DNA from 4 places in the Paenibacillus dendritiformis genome. Region 4 is predicted to be linked to each of the others. Evidence: riboswitches for the same ligand, from Rfam matches in the RefSeq annotation. Region 4 holds a riboswitch; each other region holds the start of a gene.

Region 1 (5,794 bases), 2.0 Mb from region 4:
ATCGGAGAATGAACAATAACTAGTGCAGCGATGAGTATTGAGAGCGGGGAAGCGCGCCATTGGCGATGCTTTCCTTTTTCTTTGTGAAAGTAAATACGCACGCTTGATTGAATCTGTCTTTGAAAAGTTGCAGATTTTATGAAGAATGACATAGGATGCCCGGCCCGCTTGATAAAAGGGGATATGTTAAAAGAGCTTATTGAGAAGTGGAGAAAATTTCTATAGGCTTCTCAACGGCCTGATTTTACGGGATCCAAGATACCGCGTCGAATCCTGGAGGCATCGTTGCCTCCTAGGGCTTGAACGTGTGGAGGGAATTGCTGCAATCTACATCATTTTAGGCCCTTTTCCTTCAAGTCGAAGCGATACGGGTGAAATTCCTGCCGTGTTGCAGGATTCCCTTTTTGGTAAAGTCGCCCCTATCGAATTGCTGTATTTTCGCAGGATTTCGCTTAGAGGCGTGTCTGGAGAAATCGTACAGTTTTGCAGATTTCGCTTACCGAATAGGCGTGTCTAGGGAAATGGTGCAGTGTTCAGGCCGTTGGAAAACCCCTGATTTTCACGAAGGGGTGGAGATTGTCCATTTCCCTATTCAAAACTTGGCACCCATAGCGTATTAAACCGATTTTTTTCTACTGAGAGACGAGATCCACCACACAAAAAATAAAGTGCCACAAAATCCCTCGGACTTTCTCAACAACTTGAAATCTATGCAGCCTTATTACTAACTTGCAGCCAGCAGAGTTAGTATGTAAAATATATCCAGATATGGTTTCTGGCCATAAGCCAATATTTGATAAGGAGGAAAAATATGATCGTTGAGGTACGTTTCGGAAGTGAGCGAACCCCGGGGACACTATATTTGGATTGCAGAGATGACGTTGCTCTTCAGATCAAAAAATTACAGAATGAGTTCGACAGATGGTGCATGAATGTAGTGAGGATCACCCTATAAAAGAGTATCGCGAAGAAATAGTAGATGGCAAAGTAATCAATACTTATTACGTAATTTGTATCGGAAATAAGGATTTCCCAAACTGGATTAATGAGAAATATGGAGAACAGGTAGCAACGAGAGTCAAGCAGCCGGAAGAGGATCCATCGATCATTCTGTATTTTTAAATCAAGCGCCTTAATATCTTCAGCTTACAAAGGCCCGGCTGTTGGGTTTCCCCCCCACACATAGACAGCAAAGAAAGAATTCATTCCTTGGGTTATTACAACGAAAGTCAGGGGGAACATTCATAAAAATTTTAATTACATATGTTTACATACAGAAGCCCCTTAACCCCACTGTTATGCAATCCCCCAGAACGATACCGTAAGGCCAGAACGTAACCCTAAAACACCCCGCAGCCACGCGGTCTCCGCAGAATGATTTCTCTCTCTTATCTCTGCTTTTTCTTTCGAATGAGACTTATTTATCATGATCCTCAACAGGTATATAATTCTATTTACCTATTACGTTTTATTCTCTTTTTCATCAAAAAGTGACATATACTGAGTTGCAATGTCGAATTTTGCTCCGTATTATTAAGGGGTGGCGTTAATCAATCGACATATATTTGCCGATATTCTGAATAGAGCCTGAGAAGGAGCTATTCGGTACGATGGAGCACATAACCGCGAGAGGTGTACTTAAGACCTAATCTGCGAAGCATATCCCGAACGCCCGTCCGCGTCATTTGCACCTGGAAATGCTTCTCGAGCAGATCCTGGATATCGCGCATCGACCAGCCTGTCGATGAGCCGGGAGAAGGCATGCGGCTGCTGATGATGCCGATCAGTTCTTCTTCCTGCTGAGGGGTGAGTATTCTTGGCTTCCCGGGAGATGCAACATTGGATAGCAGTTGTTCGATGCCGCCGTCGTTGAAAATTTTTACATAGTTCGATACCGTCTGGCGGTGAATGCCCAACTGCTTCGCGACATCCTTGGCAGTGTGTCCGGACATGACAAGACGGACGGCCTCCACCTTGCTCCGCTGCTTCGGATCTTGGATGGTGGACGTCAAGCGGTTCAAGGAATAAATATTCCATCCATGACGGTTCGTAATCAACAGTTTTCGCATTATCGGCTCACGCTCGTATCTATATTTTTATTCGTAGTATGGGTATTGAAGCATGACGCTATACAGAGAGAGCTACTGCCGCGGAGAGAGAAGCAACCGTACCGTTTACATACAACAAAACTTGATAAAGGCAAACTTGTCGAAAGGCAAGGACGCAAAGCCTCGGGCCTAACTCTCCTTCATGGAGCTATGGCGGCCGGGTTGCCATGTTGAATAGGGGACCATTCACGTTCTTTATGGTGATGAGGCTATTGCTGGAAGTAGCCTTTTTTCTTTCTATAGAGGATGTTGAAGCCTATGAAGATTGCTGCTCTCCGCTGGGACCACCATACCGACGATCGCCTGGTTCAACGTCTTGTTCCCTTCCTGTCTGCCGAACGGCAGGAGCGTTACGCGAGACTGAGCCGGCGTGCGGATCGTCATCTCATGGTTATCGCCGAAGTTCTCGCCCGCTGTCAGATTTGCCGTCTGACCGGGAGGAGGAATGACGAGATCGCATTCATCCGGAACCGGTTCGGCAAGCCGTATATGGCCCCAGGCAGTTCCCTATTTTTCAATATATCGCGTTCGGGTTGCTGGATCGTGACGGCGATCGATCGCTGCGAGGTCGGCATCGATATCGAGCGGATCAGGCCTATGAAGCCAGAGGAGGCGCGTTTGTTATGCACGTCCCGGGAATACCGGATCGCTTCCGGCCTGGACGCGGATGCGCGCGCCCGCTTTCTCCATTGGCTGTGGACGGCCAAGCAGAGCTATCTCAAAGCCCGCGGAACCGGACGATACGGTCCGCTGGATGAACTGGAGATCCTGCCGGACGGAGTTCACCCGTGGCGGCTTCCGTCCGTCTGGCATGCGCGGGGATATGTCTTTACCCGAATGGAGGGTCTGGATGCCGGGTATTGTGTGACGGCATGCGGTGTCGATTCCAAGATTGCGCCCATAGAGCATTGGACATTGGAACAATTATTGGATAGGTTCCAACCCTATTGTTCGTCAATGAGAAGGAGCTGAATCAATTTGTCTGCCATTCCATTTACAACCGAACAGCTTACGGGCTATGACGCCCATACATTCGAGATTCCTTCCGCCATCGTGGATGGTCTGGAACAGCTGACACGCACCCGTTCGGTCACATTGGAGGCTGCAGTGGGCGTGGCATGGAGCGGTCTGGTTGCGCGGTACCATAACGCAGAGGAAGTCGTTCTTCTTGCGATGGCCAGCCGGAGCCGGGACGGCGTGCTGGTGGCGGTTCGTCCGGAGGAGACGCTGTGGAGCGCGGCGGAGGCGCTGTGCGGCCAACTGCAGACCGGCGGGGAGGATTCGGGCGCAAGCGGCGACATTACCACATGCTGCTGGTGCCAGGATGCCGAGGTGCCGGGCAAGACGAGAGCCGAGATTTCGGACGGGGACCTGCATGCCCGGATTTTGGGGCGGGAAGCGGCATTTCTTGGCCCGTTTTTATTTACGATTTATTATCGGCCGGAGCGCTTCAGCCTGGATGCCGCCACACGGATGGGCCAACAGTTGAACCAGATGCTGAGGGAGGCGGCGCAAGCCCCGGACAAGCCGATCGGAGAGTGGGATCTTCTGACGAAGGAGGAAATCCGGCGCTACATCGAGAGGCATAACCGGACACAGTATCCTTATCCGAAGGACCGGACGGTGCCGTCCCTGTTCGAGGAGCAGGCGGCCCGCACTCCTGACGAACCGGCCATCATCGAAGAAGGCCGCCAATTTACATACAAGGAATTGAACGAAACGGCGAACCGGCTTGCTCATTATTTGCGTGCGCAAGGGGTCGCGCGCGAGCAAGCCGTCGGCATACTCGCCGAGCGGACGGCGGAGATGGTCATCGGAATTCTCGCGATCATTAAGGCCGGGGGCGCGTACGTCCCTATCGATCCGGATCATCCGCAGGATCGGATTCAATATTTGCTGGAAGACAGCGGGGCCCGGCTCGTGCTGACGAGCGCCGGACTGTCCGGACGCTTGCCGGCGGATGCGGTGCAGGTGCCGTTGGAGGCGACGGCTTGGGCCGATCAGCCGGGCCATAACCCGGAGCCGGCCGGGAGCGCGGAGGACCTGATTTACATTATCTACACGTCGGGATCGACCGGCAGACCGAAGGGGGTCATGGTGACTCATCGCAACGTGGTCCGTCTCGTCAAAAACACGAATTACGTGAGCTTCCAGCCCGGAGATCGGATGTTGCAGACCGGGTCGCTCGTCTTTGATGCGTCCACTTTTGAAATCTGGGGCTCCCTCTTGAATGGCATCGGCCTCGTGCTGGTCGATAAGACGACGATATTGGACAGCCGTCAATTGGATGAAGCGCTGCGCCGCTTCGGCGTCACGACGATGTTCCTGACGACGGCGTTGTTCCTCCAGCTCGTTGACCGCAATCCGGCCATCTTCAAGCCGGTGCGCCAGTTGTTCGTCGGCGGCGAGCTGATGTCCCCGAAGCATTTCTACCGGGCTGCGCAGGAGTGCGCGCCGATTCGGCTGTCGAACATCTACGGTCCGACGGAAAATACGACCTTCTCGACTTGCTATGAGCTGAAGGAAGAGCGGGAGGGCCCGATTCCGATCGGCACGCCGATCGGGAACTCGACGATATATGTCGTCAATGCGCATGGCAAGCTGCAGCCGCCCGGGGCGACCGGGGAGCTGTGGGTCGGCGGAGACGGCGTGGCCCGCGGTTATTTGAACCGTGACGATCTGACGGAAAAAATGTTCATCGACAGTCCGTTCGTGCCGGGGGAACGAATCTACAAGACCGGGGATCTGGTCCGCTTATGCGAAGACGGCCAGTTGGAGTTCGTCGGCCGCAAGGACCATCAGGTCAAAATTCGCGGCTACCGGATGGAGCTCGGCGAGATTGAAGCCCGCATTCACAGCCATAGCCAGGTGAAAGAGACGCTCGTCGCCGACTTCGAGGAAGCCCCGGGCCAGAAGGCGTTATGCGCCTACGTCGTCGCGGAAGGCGGGCTGGACGCGGCCGGGCTGAGAGCGTATCTGGCGCAGCAGCTGCCGGAATATATGGTTCCCGGCTATTTCATGTTCCTGGAGCGGATGCCGCTCACGATCAACGGCAAAATCGACCGGGCCAAGCTGCCGCGGCCTGAGCGGCAAGAGCGGGCGGCGATCCATTACGCGGCCCCGACGAACGGGACGGAGCGCAAGCTGGCGGCTATCTGGGAGGAACTGCTTGGCATCGAGCCGATCGGCATCGACGATCATTTCTTCGAGCTGGGCGGACACTCGCTCAAGGTCGCTCAATTGCAGGCGCGAATCTATGAGACGTTCCAGGTGAACATCTCCTTCAAGCTGCTGTTCGAGATGCCGTATATCCGCTCGCTCGCCTCGCTAATCGCCCAGCTGGAGCAGGGCGGCTTCGAAGCGATCGAGTCTGCGCCGGACAAGCCGCATTACCGGCTCGCCCCGGCTCAGCAGCGGATGTACGCCTTGCAGCAGCGGGCAGATATCGGCATGGCGTACCATGTGCCGCTCCTCTATCGCCTGCCGGGAGATTGCGAACCAGAGCGGCTGGAGCGGGCCCTCCGGAAGCTGGTGGAGCGCCATGAGGCGCTGCGGACATCCTTCCATTGGGAGGACGGCGAAGTCGTGCAGCGGGTGCATCCGGCCGTCGACTTCGCTATGCAGCGGCTGGAGGCCGATGGCCGCACGGCACAGGAGGCGGCCGCCTCGTTCCTGCGGCCGTTCCG
Region 2 (5,794 bases), 3.1 Mb from region 4:
CTTGTGCTCCGTCTGGGATGGGTTCTTTTTGTAGAAAATATTCAACATCTGCTCCGGTTCAGCAGTGAATGTATACGAGTAACTTGGATGCTCAGGGTGATAGACGGCACCCGTTACCGTAATCGGAGACGTCCGGTACAGGACTTGCTCGCCCGCTCTTCCTTTGACTCGCTCGGATTCTTTCAGCACATGGTTCGTCTCGGCTTCCAGATGGTTAACCGTCAGAAGCTGAATATCGCCATGCTCGCCCTTCACATAGTAGAACGTATACTGCTGATCAGAAGCCGTCGTAATCGTGTAAAGCTCATTGAATTTCAGCGGCGTGTATACGGCGTCTGTAACGGTAATCTGATCCGCTCTCAGCCACAGCACTTCCCCGGCCTTGCCGGAATGAGTGGACGGAGCTTGGAGAGCCAGATTCGATTCTTGATCCACATAGTGAACCGTCACCGTGTACGTCTCGCCCTCATTAACTTTGTTGTAGTAGAAGGTGTACTCCTGCTCGGTGTCTGCTGTAACTGTGTACTCGACGCTATATCGTTCCGGCTTGTAGACCGAATCCGTCACCGTAATGTCTTCCGCCTTCAGCGTAAGCGCCGACCCCACTTGCCCAATATGCGAAGTGGACTCCTTCAGCGATTGTTCCGTCGCCCGATCGACGTAATGCACGATTACGGTGCGCTCTTCGCCTGTCGGATCATCTTTGGTGTAGTAGAACGTATACACTTGGTCAGCTTCCGCCGAGAACGTGTATTTGTGCGTGGCGTTCAACGGCTTGTAGCCCGCCACTTCTTTCGCCGTCAGTCCGATGGTCTGCCCGGTTACGCCTTCGAGCAGCTTCTCCGCTGCCAGTTCTTTCTCCGTTCCTTGCTCCAGATACTTCACGGTCAGCGTCTGACTGCTTCCGGCGTAGTAGAAGATGTATTCGTTCGTTCCTGCTTTGAACGTGTACGCATACGTATCGTTCTCTGCGGTGTAACCCGCGATCGGCTTCGCTTCCAGCGTTACGGTCTCACCCGTCACGCCTTCATGTGTTGTTGCTTCAGCCAGTGCTTTGTCCGTACCTTTTTCCAGGTACTTTACGGTGACCGTCTGCTTCAGAGCCTTGTAGTAGAAAATGTACTCCTGGTTCGCTTCCGCTGTGAACTTATACTTATATTCACTTGGATCAACCGGCTCATATCCTTCTACCGGCTTCGCGGTCAGCAGCTTTTCGGAACCCGTCGGGCCTGTGAATGTATCCGGGGCGGCAACCTCGACATCCTTCGTGCCTTCCAGTAAGTACTTCACGGTGACCGTTTGTTCCTTCGCCGTATAGTAGAACGTATACTCGTTCTTACCTGCTTTGAATGTATACTCATACGTATCGTTCTCTGCGGTGTAACCCGGAATCGGCTTCGCTTCCAGCGTTACGGTCTGGCCCGTTGCGCCTTCATGCGCCGTTGCTTCAGCCAGTACCTTATCCGTACCTTTCTCCAGGTACTTCACGGTGACTGTCTGCTTCTCCGCCGTGTAGTAGAAGATGTGATCCGGATTCTCGCCAGCCTTCAGCTCATATGTCACTGTTTTCGGCTCTTCCGCTTCATAGCCCGCAATTTCTTCGGCTTTCAGCGTAAGCTCTTCCCCGGTCTTCCCTGTCTTCACGCTTGGTTCCAGCAGATCCTTACCCGTGGCTCGGTCTACGTAACGGACTTTGACGCCCTGTCCCAATCCGTTGTAGTAGAAGACATGATCCGGATTTTCAGCCTTCAGCACATATTCTACGGTTGTCGGCTCTTCTGCTTCATACCCCGCAATTTCTTCGGCTTTCAGCGTAAGTTCTTCCCCGGTCTTCCCTGTCTTCACAATTGGGACCAGCAATTCCTTGCCGGTTCCACGGTCCACATAGCGCACCTTCAAGCTCTGCTCTGTCCCGTTGTAGTAGAAGATATGATCCGGATTTTCGCCGGCCTTCAGCACGTATTCTACGGTTGTCGGTTTTTCCGCTTCATATCCCGCAACATGTGCGGCTTCCAGCGTCAGTGTTTCTCCCGTCTTCCCTGTCTTCACGCTTGGTTCCAGCAGATCCTTGCCCGTGGCTCGGTCTACGTAACGGACTTTGACGCTTTGATCATTTGCGGTGTAATGAAAAGTAATCGTTACATCCTGGCCAGGCATCACGCCCGTTACATGCCCGCTGTCCACAGTCAGTCCGCTGCCTTTACTAACCTCGACATTGGAGAACTCGTAGCCGTCGAAATTCTTGCTGCTTACATCGATGGATTCGCCCGGCTTTTTGTCCGCCTCGCTGCGATCCAGCACCTTGTCTCCCGATTGGTGAACAATCGTCAGCTTGTTAGGGACATCGTTATAACCGAACCAAATAATTGGCGAAGGCTTGCTAACCGTCAAATCCACTTTCGTTGGATTGTCGCCAACTCTCAACGTGTAACCTGGCACTGTTGGCGCCGGGACGGTATAGGATTTGCCAACCTCAAGCGCGTCGCTTCCATCCTCCTCGTGGTAGCGGCTGTACAGCTCTTGGGCCAAATCCGGGCGTTCGACTTCTTGGCCGTCGGAATTGACCGGCTTGCCGTTGGCATTGACTTTATACGCCTTGACGAGAATCGAACCTTTGCCCAAGCCCACTCTCGGCACTTCGAAATCCTTCGATGTACGATCACCTTTGGCATCGGTGTAATTCATCGTCGTTGTCTTATTGGTCGGGTACAATTGTTTTGGATCCGGGTTTTTGGAGTGATCCATTTTGACCCGGTAAGTAAGCGTCGCCGGATTGCCTTCCGTAACATTGCCAATGTTCCAGGTAAACGTTTCGGTTTGCGGGTTCCAGGTTACCTCCCCTTGAGAGGCCTTGTAGTCGTCCGGGCCGAAGGAGCTTCCCTTCAACTTCAGATCGAACATGTCCCCCATCGGGTCAGTGACTACCGCATTCTCTGCGGCAAAGGCAATTTTGCTGGCCAGTTCGGAGAAGATTCGCTCCAGACTGTCGCTGGTGCCCGAATAATAGCCTTTGTTGGCAACATCTTTCAGCGTATTGGTGGCATTGCTATTGCTGCCAACATCCAACCCAATAGAATAAATATGAATTCCTGCATCATGGGCCAGCTTGGCTTCGGAAATCGTGCCGATGCCATTGTCTTTAATTTCAAACTCATAGCTGCAACTCCACAAAAAACAAGTTTCCTTACCCAAACCATACCAGTTAGAGCCCAGGCTGTAACTGGAGCCCGACCCAATAATGTTTTTGTCGTTAAAATCAGAAAGAATAAACTGATGGCTATTATTTCCCCATGAACCTTTTACTGCAGTAGACGCCTTGTAACTATACGTCGGCTCCCCGTCACTCAGCAGAACGATCACTTTGTTGTTGGCCTGGCTTGTCTTTAAAAGCTCCTGAGCTTCGTGCAGTCCGGCCTGAATATTCGTTCCCCCGGTCGCCTGTATATTATCAATGGCACGTTTCAATTCCGTCTTCTGGTCAAGGCCTTTGAAGTCAGATACCTGATCAGAAGTCTTATTGAAGGTCACTACTGCAATTCTCGTGTCCGAGTCTTCAATCAAGAGATTGTCAACGAATTTCTTCGCTGCATCCTTGGCCTTCGGCAATCGGTTCTGGTTCGGTTTTTGGGTCATGCTTCCCGACTTGTCGATTACGAGCACGACATCGGAGGAGCCCGATTTCAGGTTCTTGCCTTCGACTGTCAGTGTAATATCCCATTCATCCAGCTTGCCTTCGACCGGGTTCGCTTCCTTCGTGAGCTTCACCGCTCCCGGATTCGGCCACTCAAGCTCCCCGGAACTCGCCGCCTGGGCGCCGAGCGTGCCCGGAATCGTCCCAAATGCGACACTCAACATACACAACCATGTAACTACTAGTCTGAATCGGCGTTTCATAGTTTCCTCCTCATTTTTTCATCTGAGTCCTCCTTTGCAGAATAAAATTGCCTCCTCACGTCTTATTTATATCGTTCTGCGGGCCAAAAATACCGCGGAGAACCGCCCTATGAAAAATAAAAAAATCCGGCTGCAATTTAACGATTGTTAAATGCAGCCGGACGATCATGGGCCTGGTGGCCTTTAGATTCCTAAGCTTTGCGGCCTAATCTTTCGATTAGTGTGCCCTATGTAGTTACGGTATCCAATCATACCCAGCTAAAGCACTATTCAATGCTCAATATATGGGACAGCCTCCTTTTTGTCAATCACTTTTTTGAAAATTTTTCGTTCCGCTTCCAACAGCGCCTGAACCCCCGAAAAATCCCCTGGTTGGGGGATTTTCTTCAAACTGCAAATGGGATAAAATATTCATTTCTTTGAAAAATAATCGCCTCTTATTTTCATAATTATAGGTACTTCGACCTAATATTTCACAGTTCGACTCGTTCGCATAGAAATGGATAGGCGAGGAATGAAAAGGAATTAAATTGCAGCTCATTTTCCATCGCTTCCTTCCGAATCGGGTCATACTATAAGGGCGTTGGTGGTACTCCGAAAAGAAGAGACGACAAAACAAGAGGAATTTGCAGATCTTGGATCGTTGACAAATGGATGAGCAGGACATATGATAAGTGATGTAACGGATGTGTAACCGGTTACACATAGAAAGGAAGGATACTCCGTCATGGCCACGATCAAAGATGTGTCGAAATTGGCGGGCGTATCGGTCGCAACCGTCTCCCGGGTCCTGAACCAAAAAGGGTATGTCCATGAGGACACCGAGAAGAAAGTGATGGAGGCCATTCGGGAACTGAACTATATTCCGAATGACGTCGCCAGAAGCTTGACCAAAAAATCGGCGAAAATGCTGGCGCTTCTCGTCCCCGACATCACGAACCCGTTCTTCAATGAACTGGCCCGTGCCGTGGAGAAGGTAACCCAATTGTACGGATACGCAACCATTTTATGCAACTCCGACGACACCCCTGCCAATGAGAAGCAGTATATTCACGCATTGAAGCAGAAATACATCGACGGCTTCATCCTTGCATCGAATACACTGTCGGCGGAAGAAGTCCGGCTGCTGGATGTTCCGGTGGTCACGTTGGACCGGACGATTTCGGATACCATACCGACGGTCGCCTCCGACAACCGGGAGGGAGCGCGGCAAGGCGTGCAATATCTCCTTGATCGCGGCTGCAGCAAAATCGCCCATCTTCGGGGACCGCAGCAGCTATCGATTGCGGATGAACGATGCCAGGGATATTTGGACGTGGTGAAGGAGGCCGCATGGTTCTCCCCGGATCTCATCATCGAAGGCAACTTCAGCCTGAATCAGGCGACGGAAGCGGCCAATCGCTTGCTGGATCGTCACCCCGATGTCGACGGTATCTTCGCCGGCAACGATATTATGGCGATGGGAGCGCTGCGGGCCGTTCAGAAACGGGATATTCCCGTTCCCGACCGGATGCAGATTGTCGGCTTCGACGGCATCTCGCTGGGCGAGATGGTCTACCCGGAATTGACGACAGTCGCGCAATCCATCTATGAAATGGGGCTGCTGGCAGCCCGAATGCTGATTAAAATGATCGAAAGAAAGCCGCTGGACACGATGCATTACAAGCTTCCCGTAGAACTGATCCGGCGAGGGACGACGCGATAATCGCGCCGCTTTCATAGAACTTCATATTCAGGGAATGCTATTCTTTAGAAAAACAGCGTGCGTTCTCTCCGGTCTGATTTTTCTTCATACCCATCCGACAGCTTGGGATGAAGAAATTCTTTGTCGGGTGTGTAACCGGTTACACATACAGTTGATTTGTTTTCATATGCCGCTTTCAACCCACCACATTCAAAA
Region 3 (5,794 bases), 360 kb from region 4:
ACTTGACAATTCCAATTATAGTTAAAAAAAGTAAAAATGCCGTCGAATCATCACTTTTCATATGAGCCATAAAAAGACACTTCCCAGCAGGGAAGTGCCCAGCCATCCTTTTCAAGCTTGCTTGCCTTGAAAACGTCGTAACTTGCGATCTGCCTCCTGACAATCGAGTGAATGATTCGGCATTTTGCGACATTATTTGTTCAATTTTATACATTTTTCCTTTTTATACTTTATAGTATCATTATTTCATTCCGCTGTAAATGACATTTTTCCATAAAATTCATTCCTTATGCTGAGATTTGAAAGTATTATAGAGTATGTCAATTACAAGATTTCCTTGCTACCATCGATTTGACAGAAAGGGGTTATATTCCGTACCCATGAATTCAGACATCATCATCACGCTTATCATCTTGGCCATGGCCGCAATTCTCTTCATGACGGGAAAGATCCGATCGGATCTGGTCGCCATCTGCTCCTTGATCCTGCTTGTCCTGCTTGGAATATTGACGCCGAACGAAGCGTTGTCCGGCTTTTCCAATTCCGTCGTCATCATGATGATCGGCTTGTTCATCGTCGGAGGCGGGATATTCCAGACGGGGCTCGCCAAAGTGGCCAGCGGCAAGATGCTTCAACTCGCAGGCCACAGCGAGACGCGCCTGTTGATGACCGTTATCCTGGCGACCTCGCTGATCGGCGCCTTCGTCAGCAATACCGGCACCGTCGCCGTCATGCTGCCCATCGTCGTCAGTCTGGCTGCCAGCGCCAACATCAGCCCGGGACGCCTGTTGATGCCGATTGCGTTCGCGAGCAGCATGGGCGGCATGCTGACCTTAATCGGGACGCCGCCCAACCTGGTCATCAGCGAGACGCTCGCCCAAGCGGGATTCGATGAACTGTCCTTCTTCTCCTTCACGCCAATCGGAATCGTATGCCTCCTCCTTGGCACCGGTTTTTTGCTCCTTCTGAGCAGGTTGCTTCCGAAGGGAGAAGGCGAAGGCCGCGGCCGGCGGAACGGGCGATCGCTGCATGAGCTTGCCCGCCAGTATCAGCTGTCTCAGAATCTGTACCGCGTGCAAGCCGGGGAGGAAGCGACGATTGTGTCCCGTTCCCTCCAGGAGCTCGATATTCCGAACCGTTATCAGGTTCATATTATCGAGATTCGCCGCCGGACATCGAACAAGAACCCGTTCTTCAAGACGATCAATCAAGAGATAGCCGGCCCGGCGACCGTCATTCAGGACCGAGATATTTTGTATGTATACGGTCCATTCGAGCGCGTGCAAGACTTCGCCGAAGCATGCGGGCTTCAACTGCTTGACCGTCAGACCGCCGAGATCGATCAAGCCGCCGAGCCGAATACCGAGCGGTACGCTTCAGATCAGATCGGCATCGCCGAGGTGCTGCTGCCGCCGAATTCCCCGCTGCTCAATCAGCAGGTGAAGCAGTTGGGGTTCCGCGAGAAATATCAGCTCAATATATTGGCGATTCAGCGCAAAGGAGAGTACTTGCTGAATCAGCTCAAAGACGAGAAAATCCGATTCGGGGACGCCCTGCTCGTTCAAGGGACGTGGAAGAGCATCGCCCGGCTCTCAAAGGAAGAGTCGGAAGTCGTCGTCGTCGGCCAGCCGCTGGAGACGGCTGCCGAGATGCCGATGAACCATAAAGCGCCGCTCGCGGCCGGCATCATGCTGTTCATGATCGCGCTGCTCATCCTGGAGATATTTCCGGCCGTCATCTCCGTCATGATCGCGGCCGTCCTTATGGTTGCCACGGGGTGTCTTCGCGGTATGGAGTCCGCCTACAAGACGATTAATTGGGAGAGCATCGTCCTCATTGGCGGCATGATTCCGATGTCGATCGCGATCGAGAAGACAGGCGCGGCTGCCTTGCTGTCGCAGAAGCTCGTGCTGACCCTCGGGAGTATCGGACCGTTCGCCTTGCTCGCAGGCATCTATTTTACGACGTCGCTTCTCACGCTGTTCATCAGCAATACCGCCTGCGCTGTCCTGGTCGCTCCGATCGCGATGACGGCCGCGATGCAGTTGGGCGTCAACCCGCATCCGTATCTGTTCGCCGTCGCGATTGCGGCCAGCATGTGCTTCGCCGTCCCGTTCTCGACCCCGCCCAACGCGTTGGTCATGTCGGCCGGCAAATATTCTTTCATGGACTATATCCGGGTCGGATTGCCGCTTCAGCTGCTGCTTGGCATTGCCATGGTGGCGCTGCTGCCGCTCTTTTTTCCGTTTTAAAATCTAGCAAACGGTCTTTCATTTCGACAATCTTCTATTTTCAGCAGCAAAAAAGGATAAATTGTATGTACGTTCCATCTAAAAGATGATAGAATAAAAATAGAATAGATACGCTAAAAATGGATAAATGGCAAACCCTAGCGAAAGCAGGGGACGCAAAGCCACGGGTCTAAGGCATGCACGCATGCGATGATAGCCGGGTTGCCCTAATTGCGACAGCTGTTGCGTCTTTTTGGCGCCGCCTTTAGGGTGGCGCTTTTTTGATTTCCATGAGCGCCCCCGTCTATCATCTCATTCTAGCGTAGATCCAATTCGATATAGAATGGGGAGATAGCTATGGGTACACATCGATATACGACCGAACACAACCCTGACTCAGCCATAATCAGACAACATACACGAACAGCGAGACGGCATGTATCCGCACTCTTCTGCGCTGTAATGGCTATCGGACTCTTCCTGACCCTTTCACTCGCCACTGCGGAAGCGGACAGCATTCCGGCAGCGGACGGGGCGCTGCGCACCGCTCCAGTAGCCGCCGGAGCCAGCGCGATGAGCGGCACGGAATTCAAGCTTCAAGGCATCTCAATCGGGATGAATGAATCGGAGTTGCTCGGTATTCTCGGAGAACCCGCGCGCAAAGATCTTAGCGAATACAATTTCGAATGGTACATATACAATCAGAATTACCAACGTTATATCCAGGTCGGCGTGCAGCAGGGCAAAGTGGTTGCCCTGTATACGAACGCCCAGGACTGGACGTCCGCGAGCGGAATCGGCTTCGGATCGACGAGGCAAGAAGCAGAAGCCGCTTACGGCTCCCCGCTTGCGAGTGTCAAGAAAGGAAATACGATTTATAAGTTCAAGGACAACGGCGGAGAATACACCATGCATCAGGTCGGCGGTGCGTATGCCACACTGTTTTACGATCTGAGCCGAAAAAATACGGTTACCTCGATCCAGGTTATCGATCAGAACGTCGAGTTGTCGCTCAAAGGCTTTTACGGCAAGCCAAGCGAACGATTGCGGGAAAGCTTTGAGCGCGAAGTGCTGGATTTGACCAATGCCGTCCGGGTTCGCGAAGGTAAAAAACCGCTTGAGTGGAACGACAAGATTGCGGTAACGGCGCGAAAGCATAGCGCAGACATGATGAAGCGCAGCTTCTTCTCGCACGACAATCCCGCTGGCCAGTCTCCATTCGATCGGATGAAGCAAGACGGCATCACTTACAAGGCGGCTGGAGAAAATATTGCCGCCGGACAAACAAGCGCCATCTTCGCCCACGAGAACTGGATGAATTCAAGCGGGCACCGCAAAAACATTTTAGGCGATTTCGAGCGCCTTGGCGTCGGAGTCTCCTTCGGCGGTCCGTATCAAGCTTACTATACACAAAACTTCTTCACGCCGAGCCGCTAGGATTACAAGAAAACCGCCGCCTCTTGCACAGGCGGCGGCTAGCATAGCTCTACTCGTTATGTTTCATTCTTTTGCGCGACAGCCACATGACCAATGCGGCAGCGCAGAACAACAGGCCAATCCAAGAAGCCAGCGGCGATTTCTCGCCCGTTGCCGGCAGCATCGGTCCAGCCGAATGATCAGGCTTCTTGCGATCTGCCGGCCGGTTCGCAGGAAGTTCCTTCGAGCCTGGTTGCTCTTCCGTTCCCGGCTCCTCTTCCGTGCCCGGTGTGCCTGGAACGGTTTCTCCCGGTTCGCTTTCACCCGGATCGGTCTCACCGCCGACTACCGTGTCCGGTCCTTCCACGATTGTGCCAGGGACCGTCTCTCTGTTGTCAGGCGGATTCGTGCCCGGAGTGGTACCGCCGGAACCCGGATCTGTCGTTCCGCCACCGTCTGAACCCGGACTTTCCGGATCAGGGCGTTCCGGCTCCGGCTTGCCGCCGGACTTGACCAGACCCGCGTCAATGGTCAGATTCCGCTCCCCGTGACCGAGCATAATAACATCCGTCCAGCCGTCGGCATTGGCTTTGGAATTGCGCGCCGGGTCGTTTCCGGCTCCCTTGATCGTGAACTTGTAACCATCCGGCAGTTCAAAATGAACGATGTAGGTTCCGGCGGACAAGTTGTCGAATAAATAGTAGCCATCATACACGGCCTCGGTTACGGATGGCCCGTATACATCCCCTGTTACCGTGCCCCCGTATGTGGTATCCGTTACCGTCTTGTATACGGATTGGGTCACGGTCGTCGCCAACAGTTCACGGTTGCTGTTGTACAGTTTGACCGTCACGCCGTTCAAGCCAACCTCGTCTTCATCCTGAATGCCGTTGCCATTCTTGTCAATCCAGACATAATCGCCAAGCGCACCCGTTCCTGGCGCTTCCGGCAGCGGGATAAGCCCGGCATCGATATTCTGGTTCTTCTCGCCGTGCGCAAGCTCAATCACATCGGTGCGGCCATCGTCGCGGGTGACGTCGGAATCTTTGCCGCGATCGTCGCCCTGGTGCGGTATCGTCCATTTATGGCCGTTCGGCAGGATGAACTTCACGACATATTTCCCGGCCGGCAGCTCCGTGAACAGATAATATCCTGGCTTGCCGTTTTTGTTGTCCGTCGTGGTGCGTTTTAGCAAGCTGCCGTTGTCATCGTACAGCTCCACCTTCACGCCATTCAGGCCAATCTCGTCTTCATCCTGGATGCCGTTGCCGTTCTTGTCAATCCAGACATAATCCCCGATTTCCCCCGTCTCCGGCATGACCGGCAGCGGGACGAGCCCGGCATCGATGTTGTGATTCTTCTCGCCGTCGCCCAGCACGATTTCATCCGTGTAGCCATCCTCGTTGATCACGTCGGAATCTTTGGCCGGATCATTGCCTTGATGCGGCTTCGTCCAGCTATATCCGTCCGGCAGAATAAACTTCACGACGTATTTGCCGGCAGGCAGATTCGTAAACAGATAGTACCCTGGCTTGCCGTCGAAATTGTCATTCGTGATCGTCTTGTTAAGCAGCTTGCCGTTGCTGTCGTACAGCTCAACCGTTACCCCGTTCTTTCCTTCTTCATCATCATCCTGAATGCCATTGCCGTTTTTGTCGATCCAGACGTAATCGCCGATTTCGCCTTTACGGCTATCTTTAATTTTTACGCCGACTTTTTTCGGCTCCGCCGGCAGCAGCGGACTTCCGTTATCTGCCCGCTTCGCCGTAAAGCCGAACGAGTTCCAGGCAATCTCGTTATCGCCGCTTGGAGCGCCGACCGGCGCGCTCATTTCCCATACGACTTCCTTGCTCTCCCCTGGCATCAGCACCAAGTCGTTATCGAGCACGAATTTGAGCGCCCGGACTGTCGTCAGATCCTCTGGCGGTTCAGCGGACCAGCTTCCGCCTTCCAGCGAGACGGATTCATCCGTGCTGTAATACACCGTCACCGCTTTCGGCGCGGTTACTTTTTCCGTCAAGACCGGACTCCATTTGCTTTCGCGCGGCGTCTTGTCAATGACTCCGGTATCGCCGATTCGAGGAAGGGCGTCCACAATCGTGACGTCTTTGACCCCAACGGTGCCTTTGTTCGTCACGACGACCTTA
Region 4 (5,794 bases):
CAGAATGAGTTGTCTGTTCATTTCCGGGCTGTTATTCGACACCCGCTGAACAAGCTCCATGCTTGTCATCTGGGCATCTCCCTTAAGTTTGAACGCATAAGAAGCGCCCGGCTCTATTGTTTTTGCATCATAGACCGATTTCAGGTCAACGACCGTGTAACCATTTTCGTAGGTTACGGAGCCAGCCAGATAATCGCCGGAAGTCAACGGTCCATCTGTCTTGATATACAGCTTCGGCAGCTTAATCGTTTTTGCGCCTCGTTCCACGGCTCTCAGCACTTGATTCGATTCGGTCAAAGCTTCGTTGTTGACAAGCGTAACTTCATACCCTTTATTGTTGCCCCAAGGCTCCGTATACGGTTTCACATCTGCCGTAACACCGAGCTTGGCATATTGGATTGCATGTGTCGGCAGCGGCAGGCTTCCGAAGAGGCCTTCTTTCGTCGCCTTTGTTAATTTGTCACGCTTGGCAGGGTCCGCAGTAGGGGCATCATTGGAAGCCATCCATGCAATGACCCCGCCGAGGCCGCGCTCAAGCACATATTTCGTCTTCTCTTGAATGGATCTTTCATTGTCATAGGTGTAGAATACGCCGCTTGTCTTATCATACAGATAAGGAGCTTTGGCAGCATCATCCCAATATTCTGTGAGATTCGGGTAAGTGGCCTTCAACTTGTCGAGATTGCGATAAGACCAAATCCCAGTTCGGCGGCCGCCGTCCCCAAGGACGAGAGGGGATTCGCCAACCGCGCCGCGGGATGGAGTCTGATCCGCATCCTTGGCGGATAATGCGGCTTGACCGAATAGTCCCGGATGATTCGGATCGGGTCCTTGCGACACTTGATCCCAGCCGCGGGTATAGTAGGCTGCCCCGATGACGATCTTATTCGGCTCGGCTCCTTGCTGAATCAAATAATTCACGCTCTCGTCGATGGACAGATTGTTGCCGGTGAGCGGATCATTGGGATTCGGATACAGACCGGTATGATGGCCGCTTACTTCATCCCATGCGCCCCGCATGTCATAAGTCATGATATTGGCAAAGTCTACAATGTTAAATAACCTCGGCACATCAATGCCGATATCAATTTTTGCCTTGGGAGCGGGAAGAGCAACGGACAGCTCGTACGTTTTGCCAAGCTCGGCTCCTTGTTGGTTCAAGGCGTTTTTGAAGTCTTGCAGGAGCAAAATATAATTATTTTTATCCTCCGGGGTGGCGTATTTCGTGCCTTCATCGTTTTTATTATCGACAAGATCAGGTTGTCGCACTTCAGCCGGGAACTCCCAGTCCACATCGACGAAGTCCATGTTCGTGTACTTAATGAATTTCATGACATTCTGGACCAAATTCGCCCGCTTCGCAGCATCGGCCGCCACAACGGAGAAGTCGCCTGATTTCGACCATCCGCCAAGAGAGATGCCGATTTTCAGATTCGGGTTTTCGGCGCGCAATTGCTGCAGGGCGATGAGGACGCCTGCATTGGCTGCGTCCCATTGTACGCCATCCTGACCGACAGGCGCGCCGACAGCCGCATCCTTGTCCGTAAAGACGAGATTGCCTTGGGCATCAAAATCTAGGAAGGCATAGTTCAAGTGGGTTAGTTGATCGGCGGGTATATCCTTGGGATAAAAGTTCCCTTGTCCTCCCCAGATCGACCAATCGCCATAGTACATGACATTCCGGATTTCCTGTGCTGAGCCCTGTTTGATATCAGGTTCCTTTGCTGCGGGAACAGTCGTTCCTGCATAAGCCGGCGCCAGGGAAGAGACGAACATCATGATGGTCATTACCGTCATGGCGAACAATCTTCGGGCACTCTGCTTTCTCCTAATCTTCATCCGTAATTCACTTCCTATCAATAGATTATATTAATAGGCAGCTAGGGAGGACTTGCGATGGAATCATGCAAAATAACGCATACGACGAATAGAGTGTGGTTGCTATTGGCCGGCAGCTGGCTGGCATAGAATTTCTTCCTTAGCCCCTTTAGCTTTGCGTCACTAGATTTCCCTAGCTTTGCCTAGTAATACCTGAAAAAATGCATACGCTTTTATTTTTAATTATGACTTTTTATCCTGTATCTTGTATAACGATACATGTTTGCACCGTTTAATATACAGGAAATTCACGCTTATTTAATGGGGCATGCGGCCCGTTTGTGAAAATATGAACATAGGCCGATTTTATTACTCATTCGAAACATATCAAGTTCAACATTGGATGCGATAACGGGATGCAATGTGATTCCCTGTCCTATGATGATGTGCACCATTCCAGTAATAGCGCCGTTCTCTTGACAATCCCTGCTATGGATTTTTACATATTTATGCTACCCGGAAAGTTTGGGAAAATAGGACTTAGGGAGGGGGCGGAGAGATATCTCGATGTGGATTGACCTGCCCGAGTTCGCATAATTATAACCGAATATAACTATCCTTATATTCAGTCTGGAGCCACAAATGTGGCGGATATGTGATGATGACATTCTTAGGTTGGAAAACTTCTATCTATCATGCGTTGTCTCCGCATCCGGATTTGTAGTAGGATTACATTGAATCCATGTAATGGAAACGATGCAGCTTATTTTTATAGACGATAGGAGTGTTTTGTATGCTGACGCCACTGAAGGATAAGACGGTCGTCGTGACCGGAGCCAGCAAAGGAATCGGCAAAGGAATTGCGAGAACCTTCGCCTCACATGGGGCGAAAGTCTCAGTCGTCGCACGCAGCCTCGCAAAAGCGGAGGAAACCGCGGCGCAAATCCGGAAGAACGGAGGCGTTGCTCATGCCTTCGAAGGCGATGTCGCAGATTTGGAGTCGATGAAGCGGGTTGCGAACGAGACGGCCGGTACTTTCGGGGGGATCGACGTGCTGTGCGCCAATGCCGGTATTTTTCCGAATGCGCCGATTGAGGAGATGACCGGCGAGCATTGGGATCATGTGATGAACACGAACGCGCGCGGGACGCTGTTTTCCCTTCAAGCCTGCCTGCCCTTTCTGAAGAAAGCGGAATACGGCCGAATCATTGTTACCTCTTCTATTACGGGGCCGGCCACCGGTTATGCGGGATGGTCGCACTACGGCGCAAGCAAAGCCGCTCAGTTGGGATTCATGCGCAGTGCGGCGCTCGAGCTCGCGCGTTACAGCATTACCATTAACGCCGTCATGCCCGGCAACATTATGACGGAAGGCTTGGAAGGCCTTGGGGACCATTATCTGGAGTCGATGTCGGCGTCCATCCCGCTCAAGCGGCTCGGTAGCGTCGAAGATATCGCTTATGCCGCTCTCTTCTTGGCTTCGAAGGAGGCAGGTTATATTACGGGCCAGACCATCATTGTTGATGGCGGTCAGATTATTCCGGAAAGCCTGGAAGCGATGGGGGACGTCTGATTCGTTTACCATAGACACATTATCGATATTCCGGATAACCCTATGCTACAAGACATTATTTGACAAAATATAACTGCGGCACTATCATAATATCTAGAACTCAACCTGAATAGTCTCAGTTCTGCATTTCTCTGCCATCATGCCGCATCAGGCTGCGTCAAGCCATGATTTCTCTGTTTGCTCACTGGTAACATGAAAGTTCCGTTTCATTACTAAGCGACCGGGAGAAATCGGAATGGAAAGCACGAATGTACCCGATTCTATTGAGAGCACTCGACAACAATGGGATGAGGAATACCGCTCCAAAGTATGGGACTGCCTGGCCGGCATCACGGAATATGCCAGATACTCGGTCGTGTACGGCTACATCCGCAAATTCCTTGGCGAAGAAGGGATTCTCGATATGGGATGCGGCACTGGCCTATTGTTCGATATGCTTCTTGAAGAGGAAATTTCCCATAAAAATACGCAAGATCCGGCCTTTGCGATGATTGAACGCAAAATCGAAGAAATAGAGAAGTGCGGATATTTTGACAAAACGATTTTTTGTGATATGCATTCAGGATGGTAAAATGCGGGCGGCGGATTTGCGCTGCCAAAGGAGAGTGAGTCTGTGAGTTCCGTTGCCGCGAAGCCCAAGAGCTTGGGGGAGCTAATCAAGCACTATCGGCAGAAGAAGGAAATGAGTCTGTCGAAGCTTCAGGAAGCGGTCGGCGTAGATAAAGGAAGCCTGTCGAGAATTGAAAACCGTGAGGTCAAGCGCCCTGATTTTCAATCCATCTTGTCCATCGCTGCAGAATTAGACATTCCCCATAACGAAATCGTTGAACAATATATCGAAATTGGACACAAGTCGGAAGTTGTGTACGCGATTTTACAGAACGAACTAGAAACACTTGAACATCCTTCGCTAATACTCAAAATCGCCGCCAAGTTTCTTGAGTCACCGAATGAAGACAGCCTGTATTTAGTAGGGAAATTGTATCGTGATATCGGCTCCATTGATAACGACAGCATCAAGCTTTCATTGTATGATCTCATCCTTGATTACTCGCGTTCCCACGGAATCATGCCTTACATAGCCAAAAGCATGTATCAACGTTATCTAATTGAACGAAATGATTTCAACAGATTGAAGGAAACGTACCACAGCGGAAAGTATATTCTTCACTATGCCGGCTTCTTGCCGCAGGAGGAGCATCTTGAGTTACACTACAAATTAGGGGTTCATGCTTATCATTTGAGAATTTATGATGAGAGCATCGAGCATTGCAAAAAAGTACTTGCTGAAGATAGCGGTCACAGTCCTTACAAAATATATGCGCTTGGCGTGCTGAGAGACGCGCATTTCGGCTTAAAGGAATACAAAGAGGCTGAGATGTACTCTTTACAGTATAAACAGTTTAATTATCCGAACTCACAAGAGCATGTCATCCTGATGGAAGCATTATTCAATGCGGTGAAGGGCAATACGGCTCAAGCCATTGAACAGCTATGGTCATTCCTCGAGACTTGCAGTGATGCCTTTGCCCTTCCCGCCACCAAGCATCTCCTGCAACTGTACTTGGAACAAAGAAACCTTGAAGGCGCTAAAGTTGTAATCGAAGGCAGCAAAGTAAGCCTATCGATCATAGATAAAAGAAATCCGTTGACTTATTCCGAGTACGCTGATTACTTACGACTTCAAAGCGAATACTATTTAGCTATAGGCGACTTCGATTCCCACATTAGCCGTCTGATGGAAGGAGCATTTTACTACTCAAAAGTGAACGATGCAATCAAAGAGAAGGAATGTTTGAACATGATTATACGTAGTCATATAGAACAAAATATCCCTATGCATAAGCCTGCGCTTGAAAAGTTAAGCACATACTATATTAAAAGCGCTAAAGAAATGGAGGATTAAGCATGAAAAACGTGATCAAAAAACTGTATTTCAAATCCCTTCTCTACTCTGTTGCATTTGTGGCAATGGTGGCGGCATTCGCTGGAGATACAACTGGAATCATTCATCCTTGGTAAAGCACCTTCATGGTGCTTTTTTTTTTATTTTGTTCATATCGTGCTTACGGTCATAGGTATATCAATACGAACTGTAACTATGTGATAAACTAGTACGTACACGTCAGGCATTGGCCTGGCTTAACCTAATTTGGAGGCTTGTAAATGGCGGATGTGACCTTTTACCGTGACGAAGCGCTGCCTTTTCTGGAGGCGAAGCGATGCCATAAGAATGACCTGGCGTATCAGAAGCATTTTCACGAGGAGTATTCCATCGGTTTAATCGATGAAGGCGAGACGCAGGCATGGTGTGATGGCGTCTTGTGGCGCGTTGGAACGGGACGAATGATCAGCTTCCCGCCTCTCATTCTACATGCCTGTCAGCCTGCGAAAGATGCGCAA

What was found. Region 4 has a riboswitch for cyclic di-GMP ahead of L6439_RS13425 (glycosyl hydrolase family 18 protein). Riboswitches for the same ligand answer to the same signal wherever they lie in the genome.
Region 1: linked by a shared signal. The riboswitch ahead of L6439_RS04760 (4'-phosphopantetheinyl transferase family protein) and the one ahead of L6439_RS13425 (glycosyl hydrolase family 18 protein) in region 4 are both predicted to bind cyclic di-GMP.
Region 2: linked by a shared signal. The riboswitch ahead of L6439_RS27295 (MucBP domain-containing protein) and the one ahead of L6439_RS13425 (glycosyl hydrolase family 18 protein) in region 4 are both predicted to bind cyclic di-GMP.
Region 3: linked by a shared signal. The riboswitch ahead of L6439_RS15060 (CAP domain-containing protein) and the one ahead of L6439_RS13425 (glycosyl hydrolase family 18 protein) in region 4 are both predicted to bind cyclic di-GMP.

What each region holds. Positions count from the first base shown of each region.
Region 1 is NZ_AP025344.1:1,098,695-1,104,488, forward strand. Features, by position in the region: gene L6439_RS04750 (helix-turn-helix domain-containing protein) at 1-23, shown strand, start outside; gene L6439_RS04755 (helix-turn-helix domain-containing protein) at 1,599-2,069, opposite strand; cyclic di-GMP riboswitch class I at 2,189-2,278, shown strand; gene L6439_RS04760 (4'-phosphopantetheinyl transferase family protein) at 2,367-3,080, shown strand; gene L6439_RS04765 (non-ribosomal peptide synthetase) at 3,087-5,794, shown strand, end outside.
Region 2 is NZ_AP025344.1:6,150,647-6,156,440, forward strand. Features, by position in the region: gene L6439_RS27295 (MucBP domain-containing protein) at 1-3,894, opposite strand, end outside; cyclic di-GMP riboswitch class I at 4,044-4,131, opposite strand; gene L6439_RS27300 (LacI family DNA-binding transcriptional regulator) at 4,622-5,599, shown strand.
Region 3 is NZ_AP025344.1:3,424,536-3,430,329, forward strand. Features, by position in the region: gene L6439_RS15055 (SLC13 family permease) at 381-2,252, shown strand; cyclic di-GMP riboswitch class I at 2,372-2,461, shown strand; gene L6439_RS15060 (CAP domain-containing protein) at 2,589-3,668, shown strand; gene L6439_RS15065 (SdrD B-like domain-containing protein) at 3,718-5,794, opposite strand, start outside.
Region 4 is NZ_AP025344.1:3,067,185-3,072,978, forward strand. Features, by position in the region: gene L6439_RS13425 (glycosyl hydrolase family 18 protein) at 1-1,839, opposite strand, end outside; cyclic di-GMP riboswitch class I at 1,948-2,032, opposite strand; gene fabG (3-oxoacyl-ACP reductase FabG) at 2,612-3,391, shown strand; gene L6439_RS13435 (hypothetical protein) at 3,627-3,962, shown strand; gene L6439_RS13440 (helix-turn-helix domain-containing protein) at 4,005-5,297, shown strand; gene L6439_RS13445 (AraC family transcriptional regulator) at 5,558-5,794, shown strand, end outside.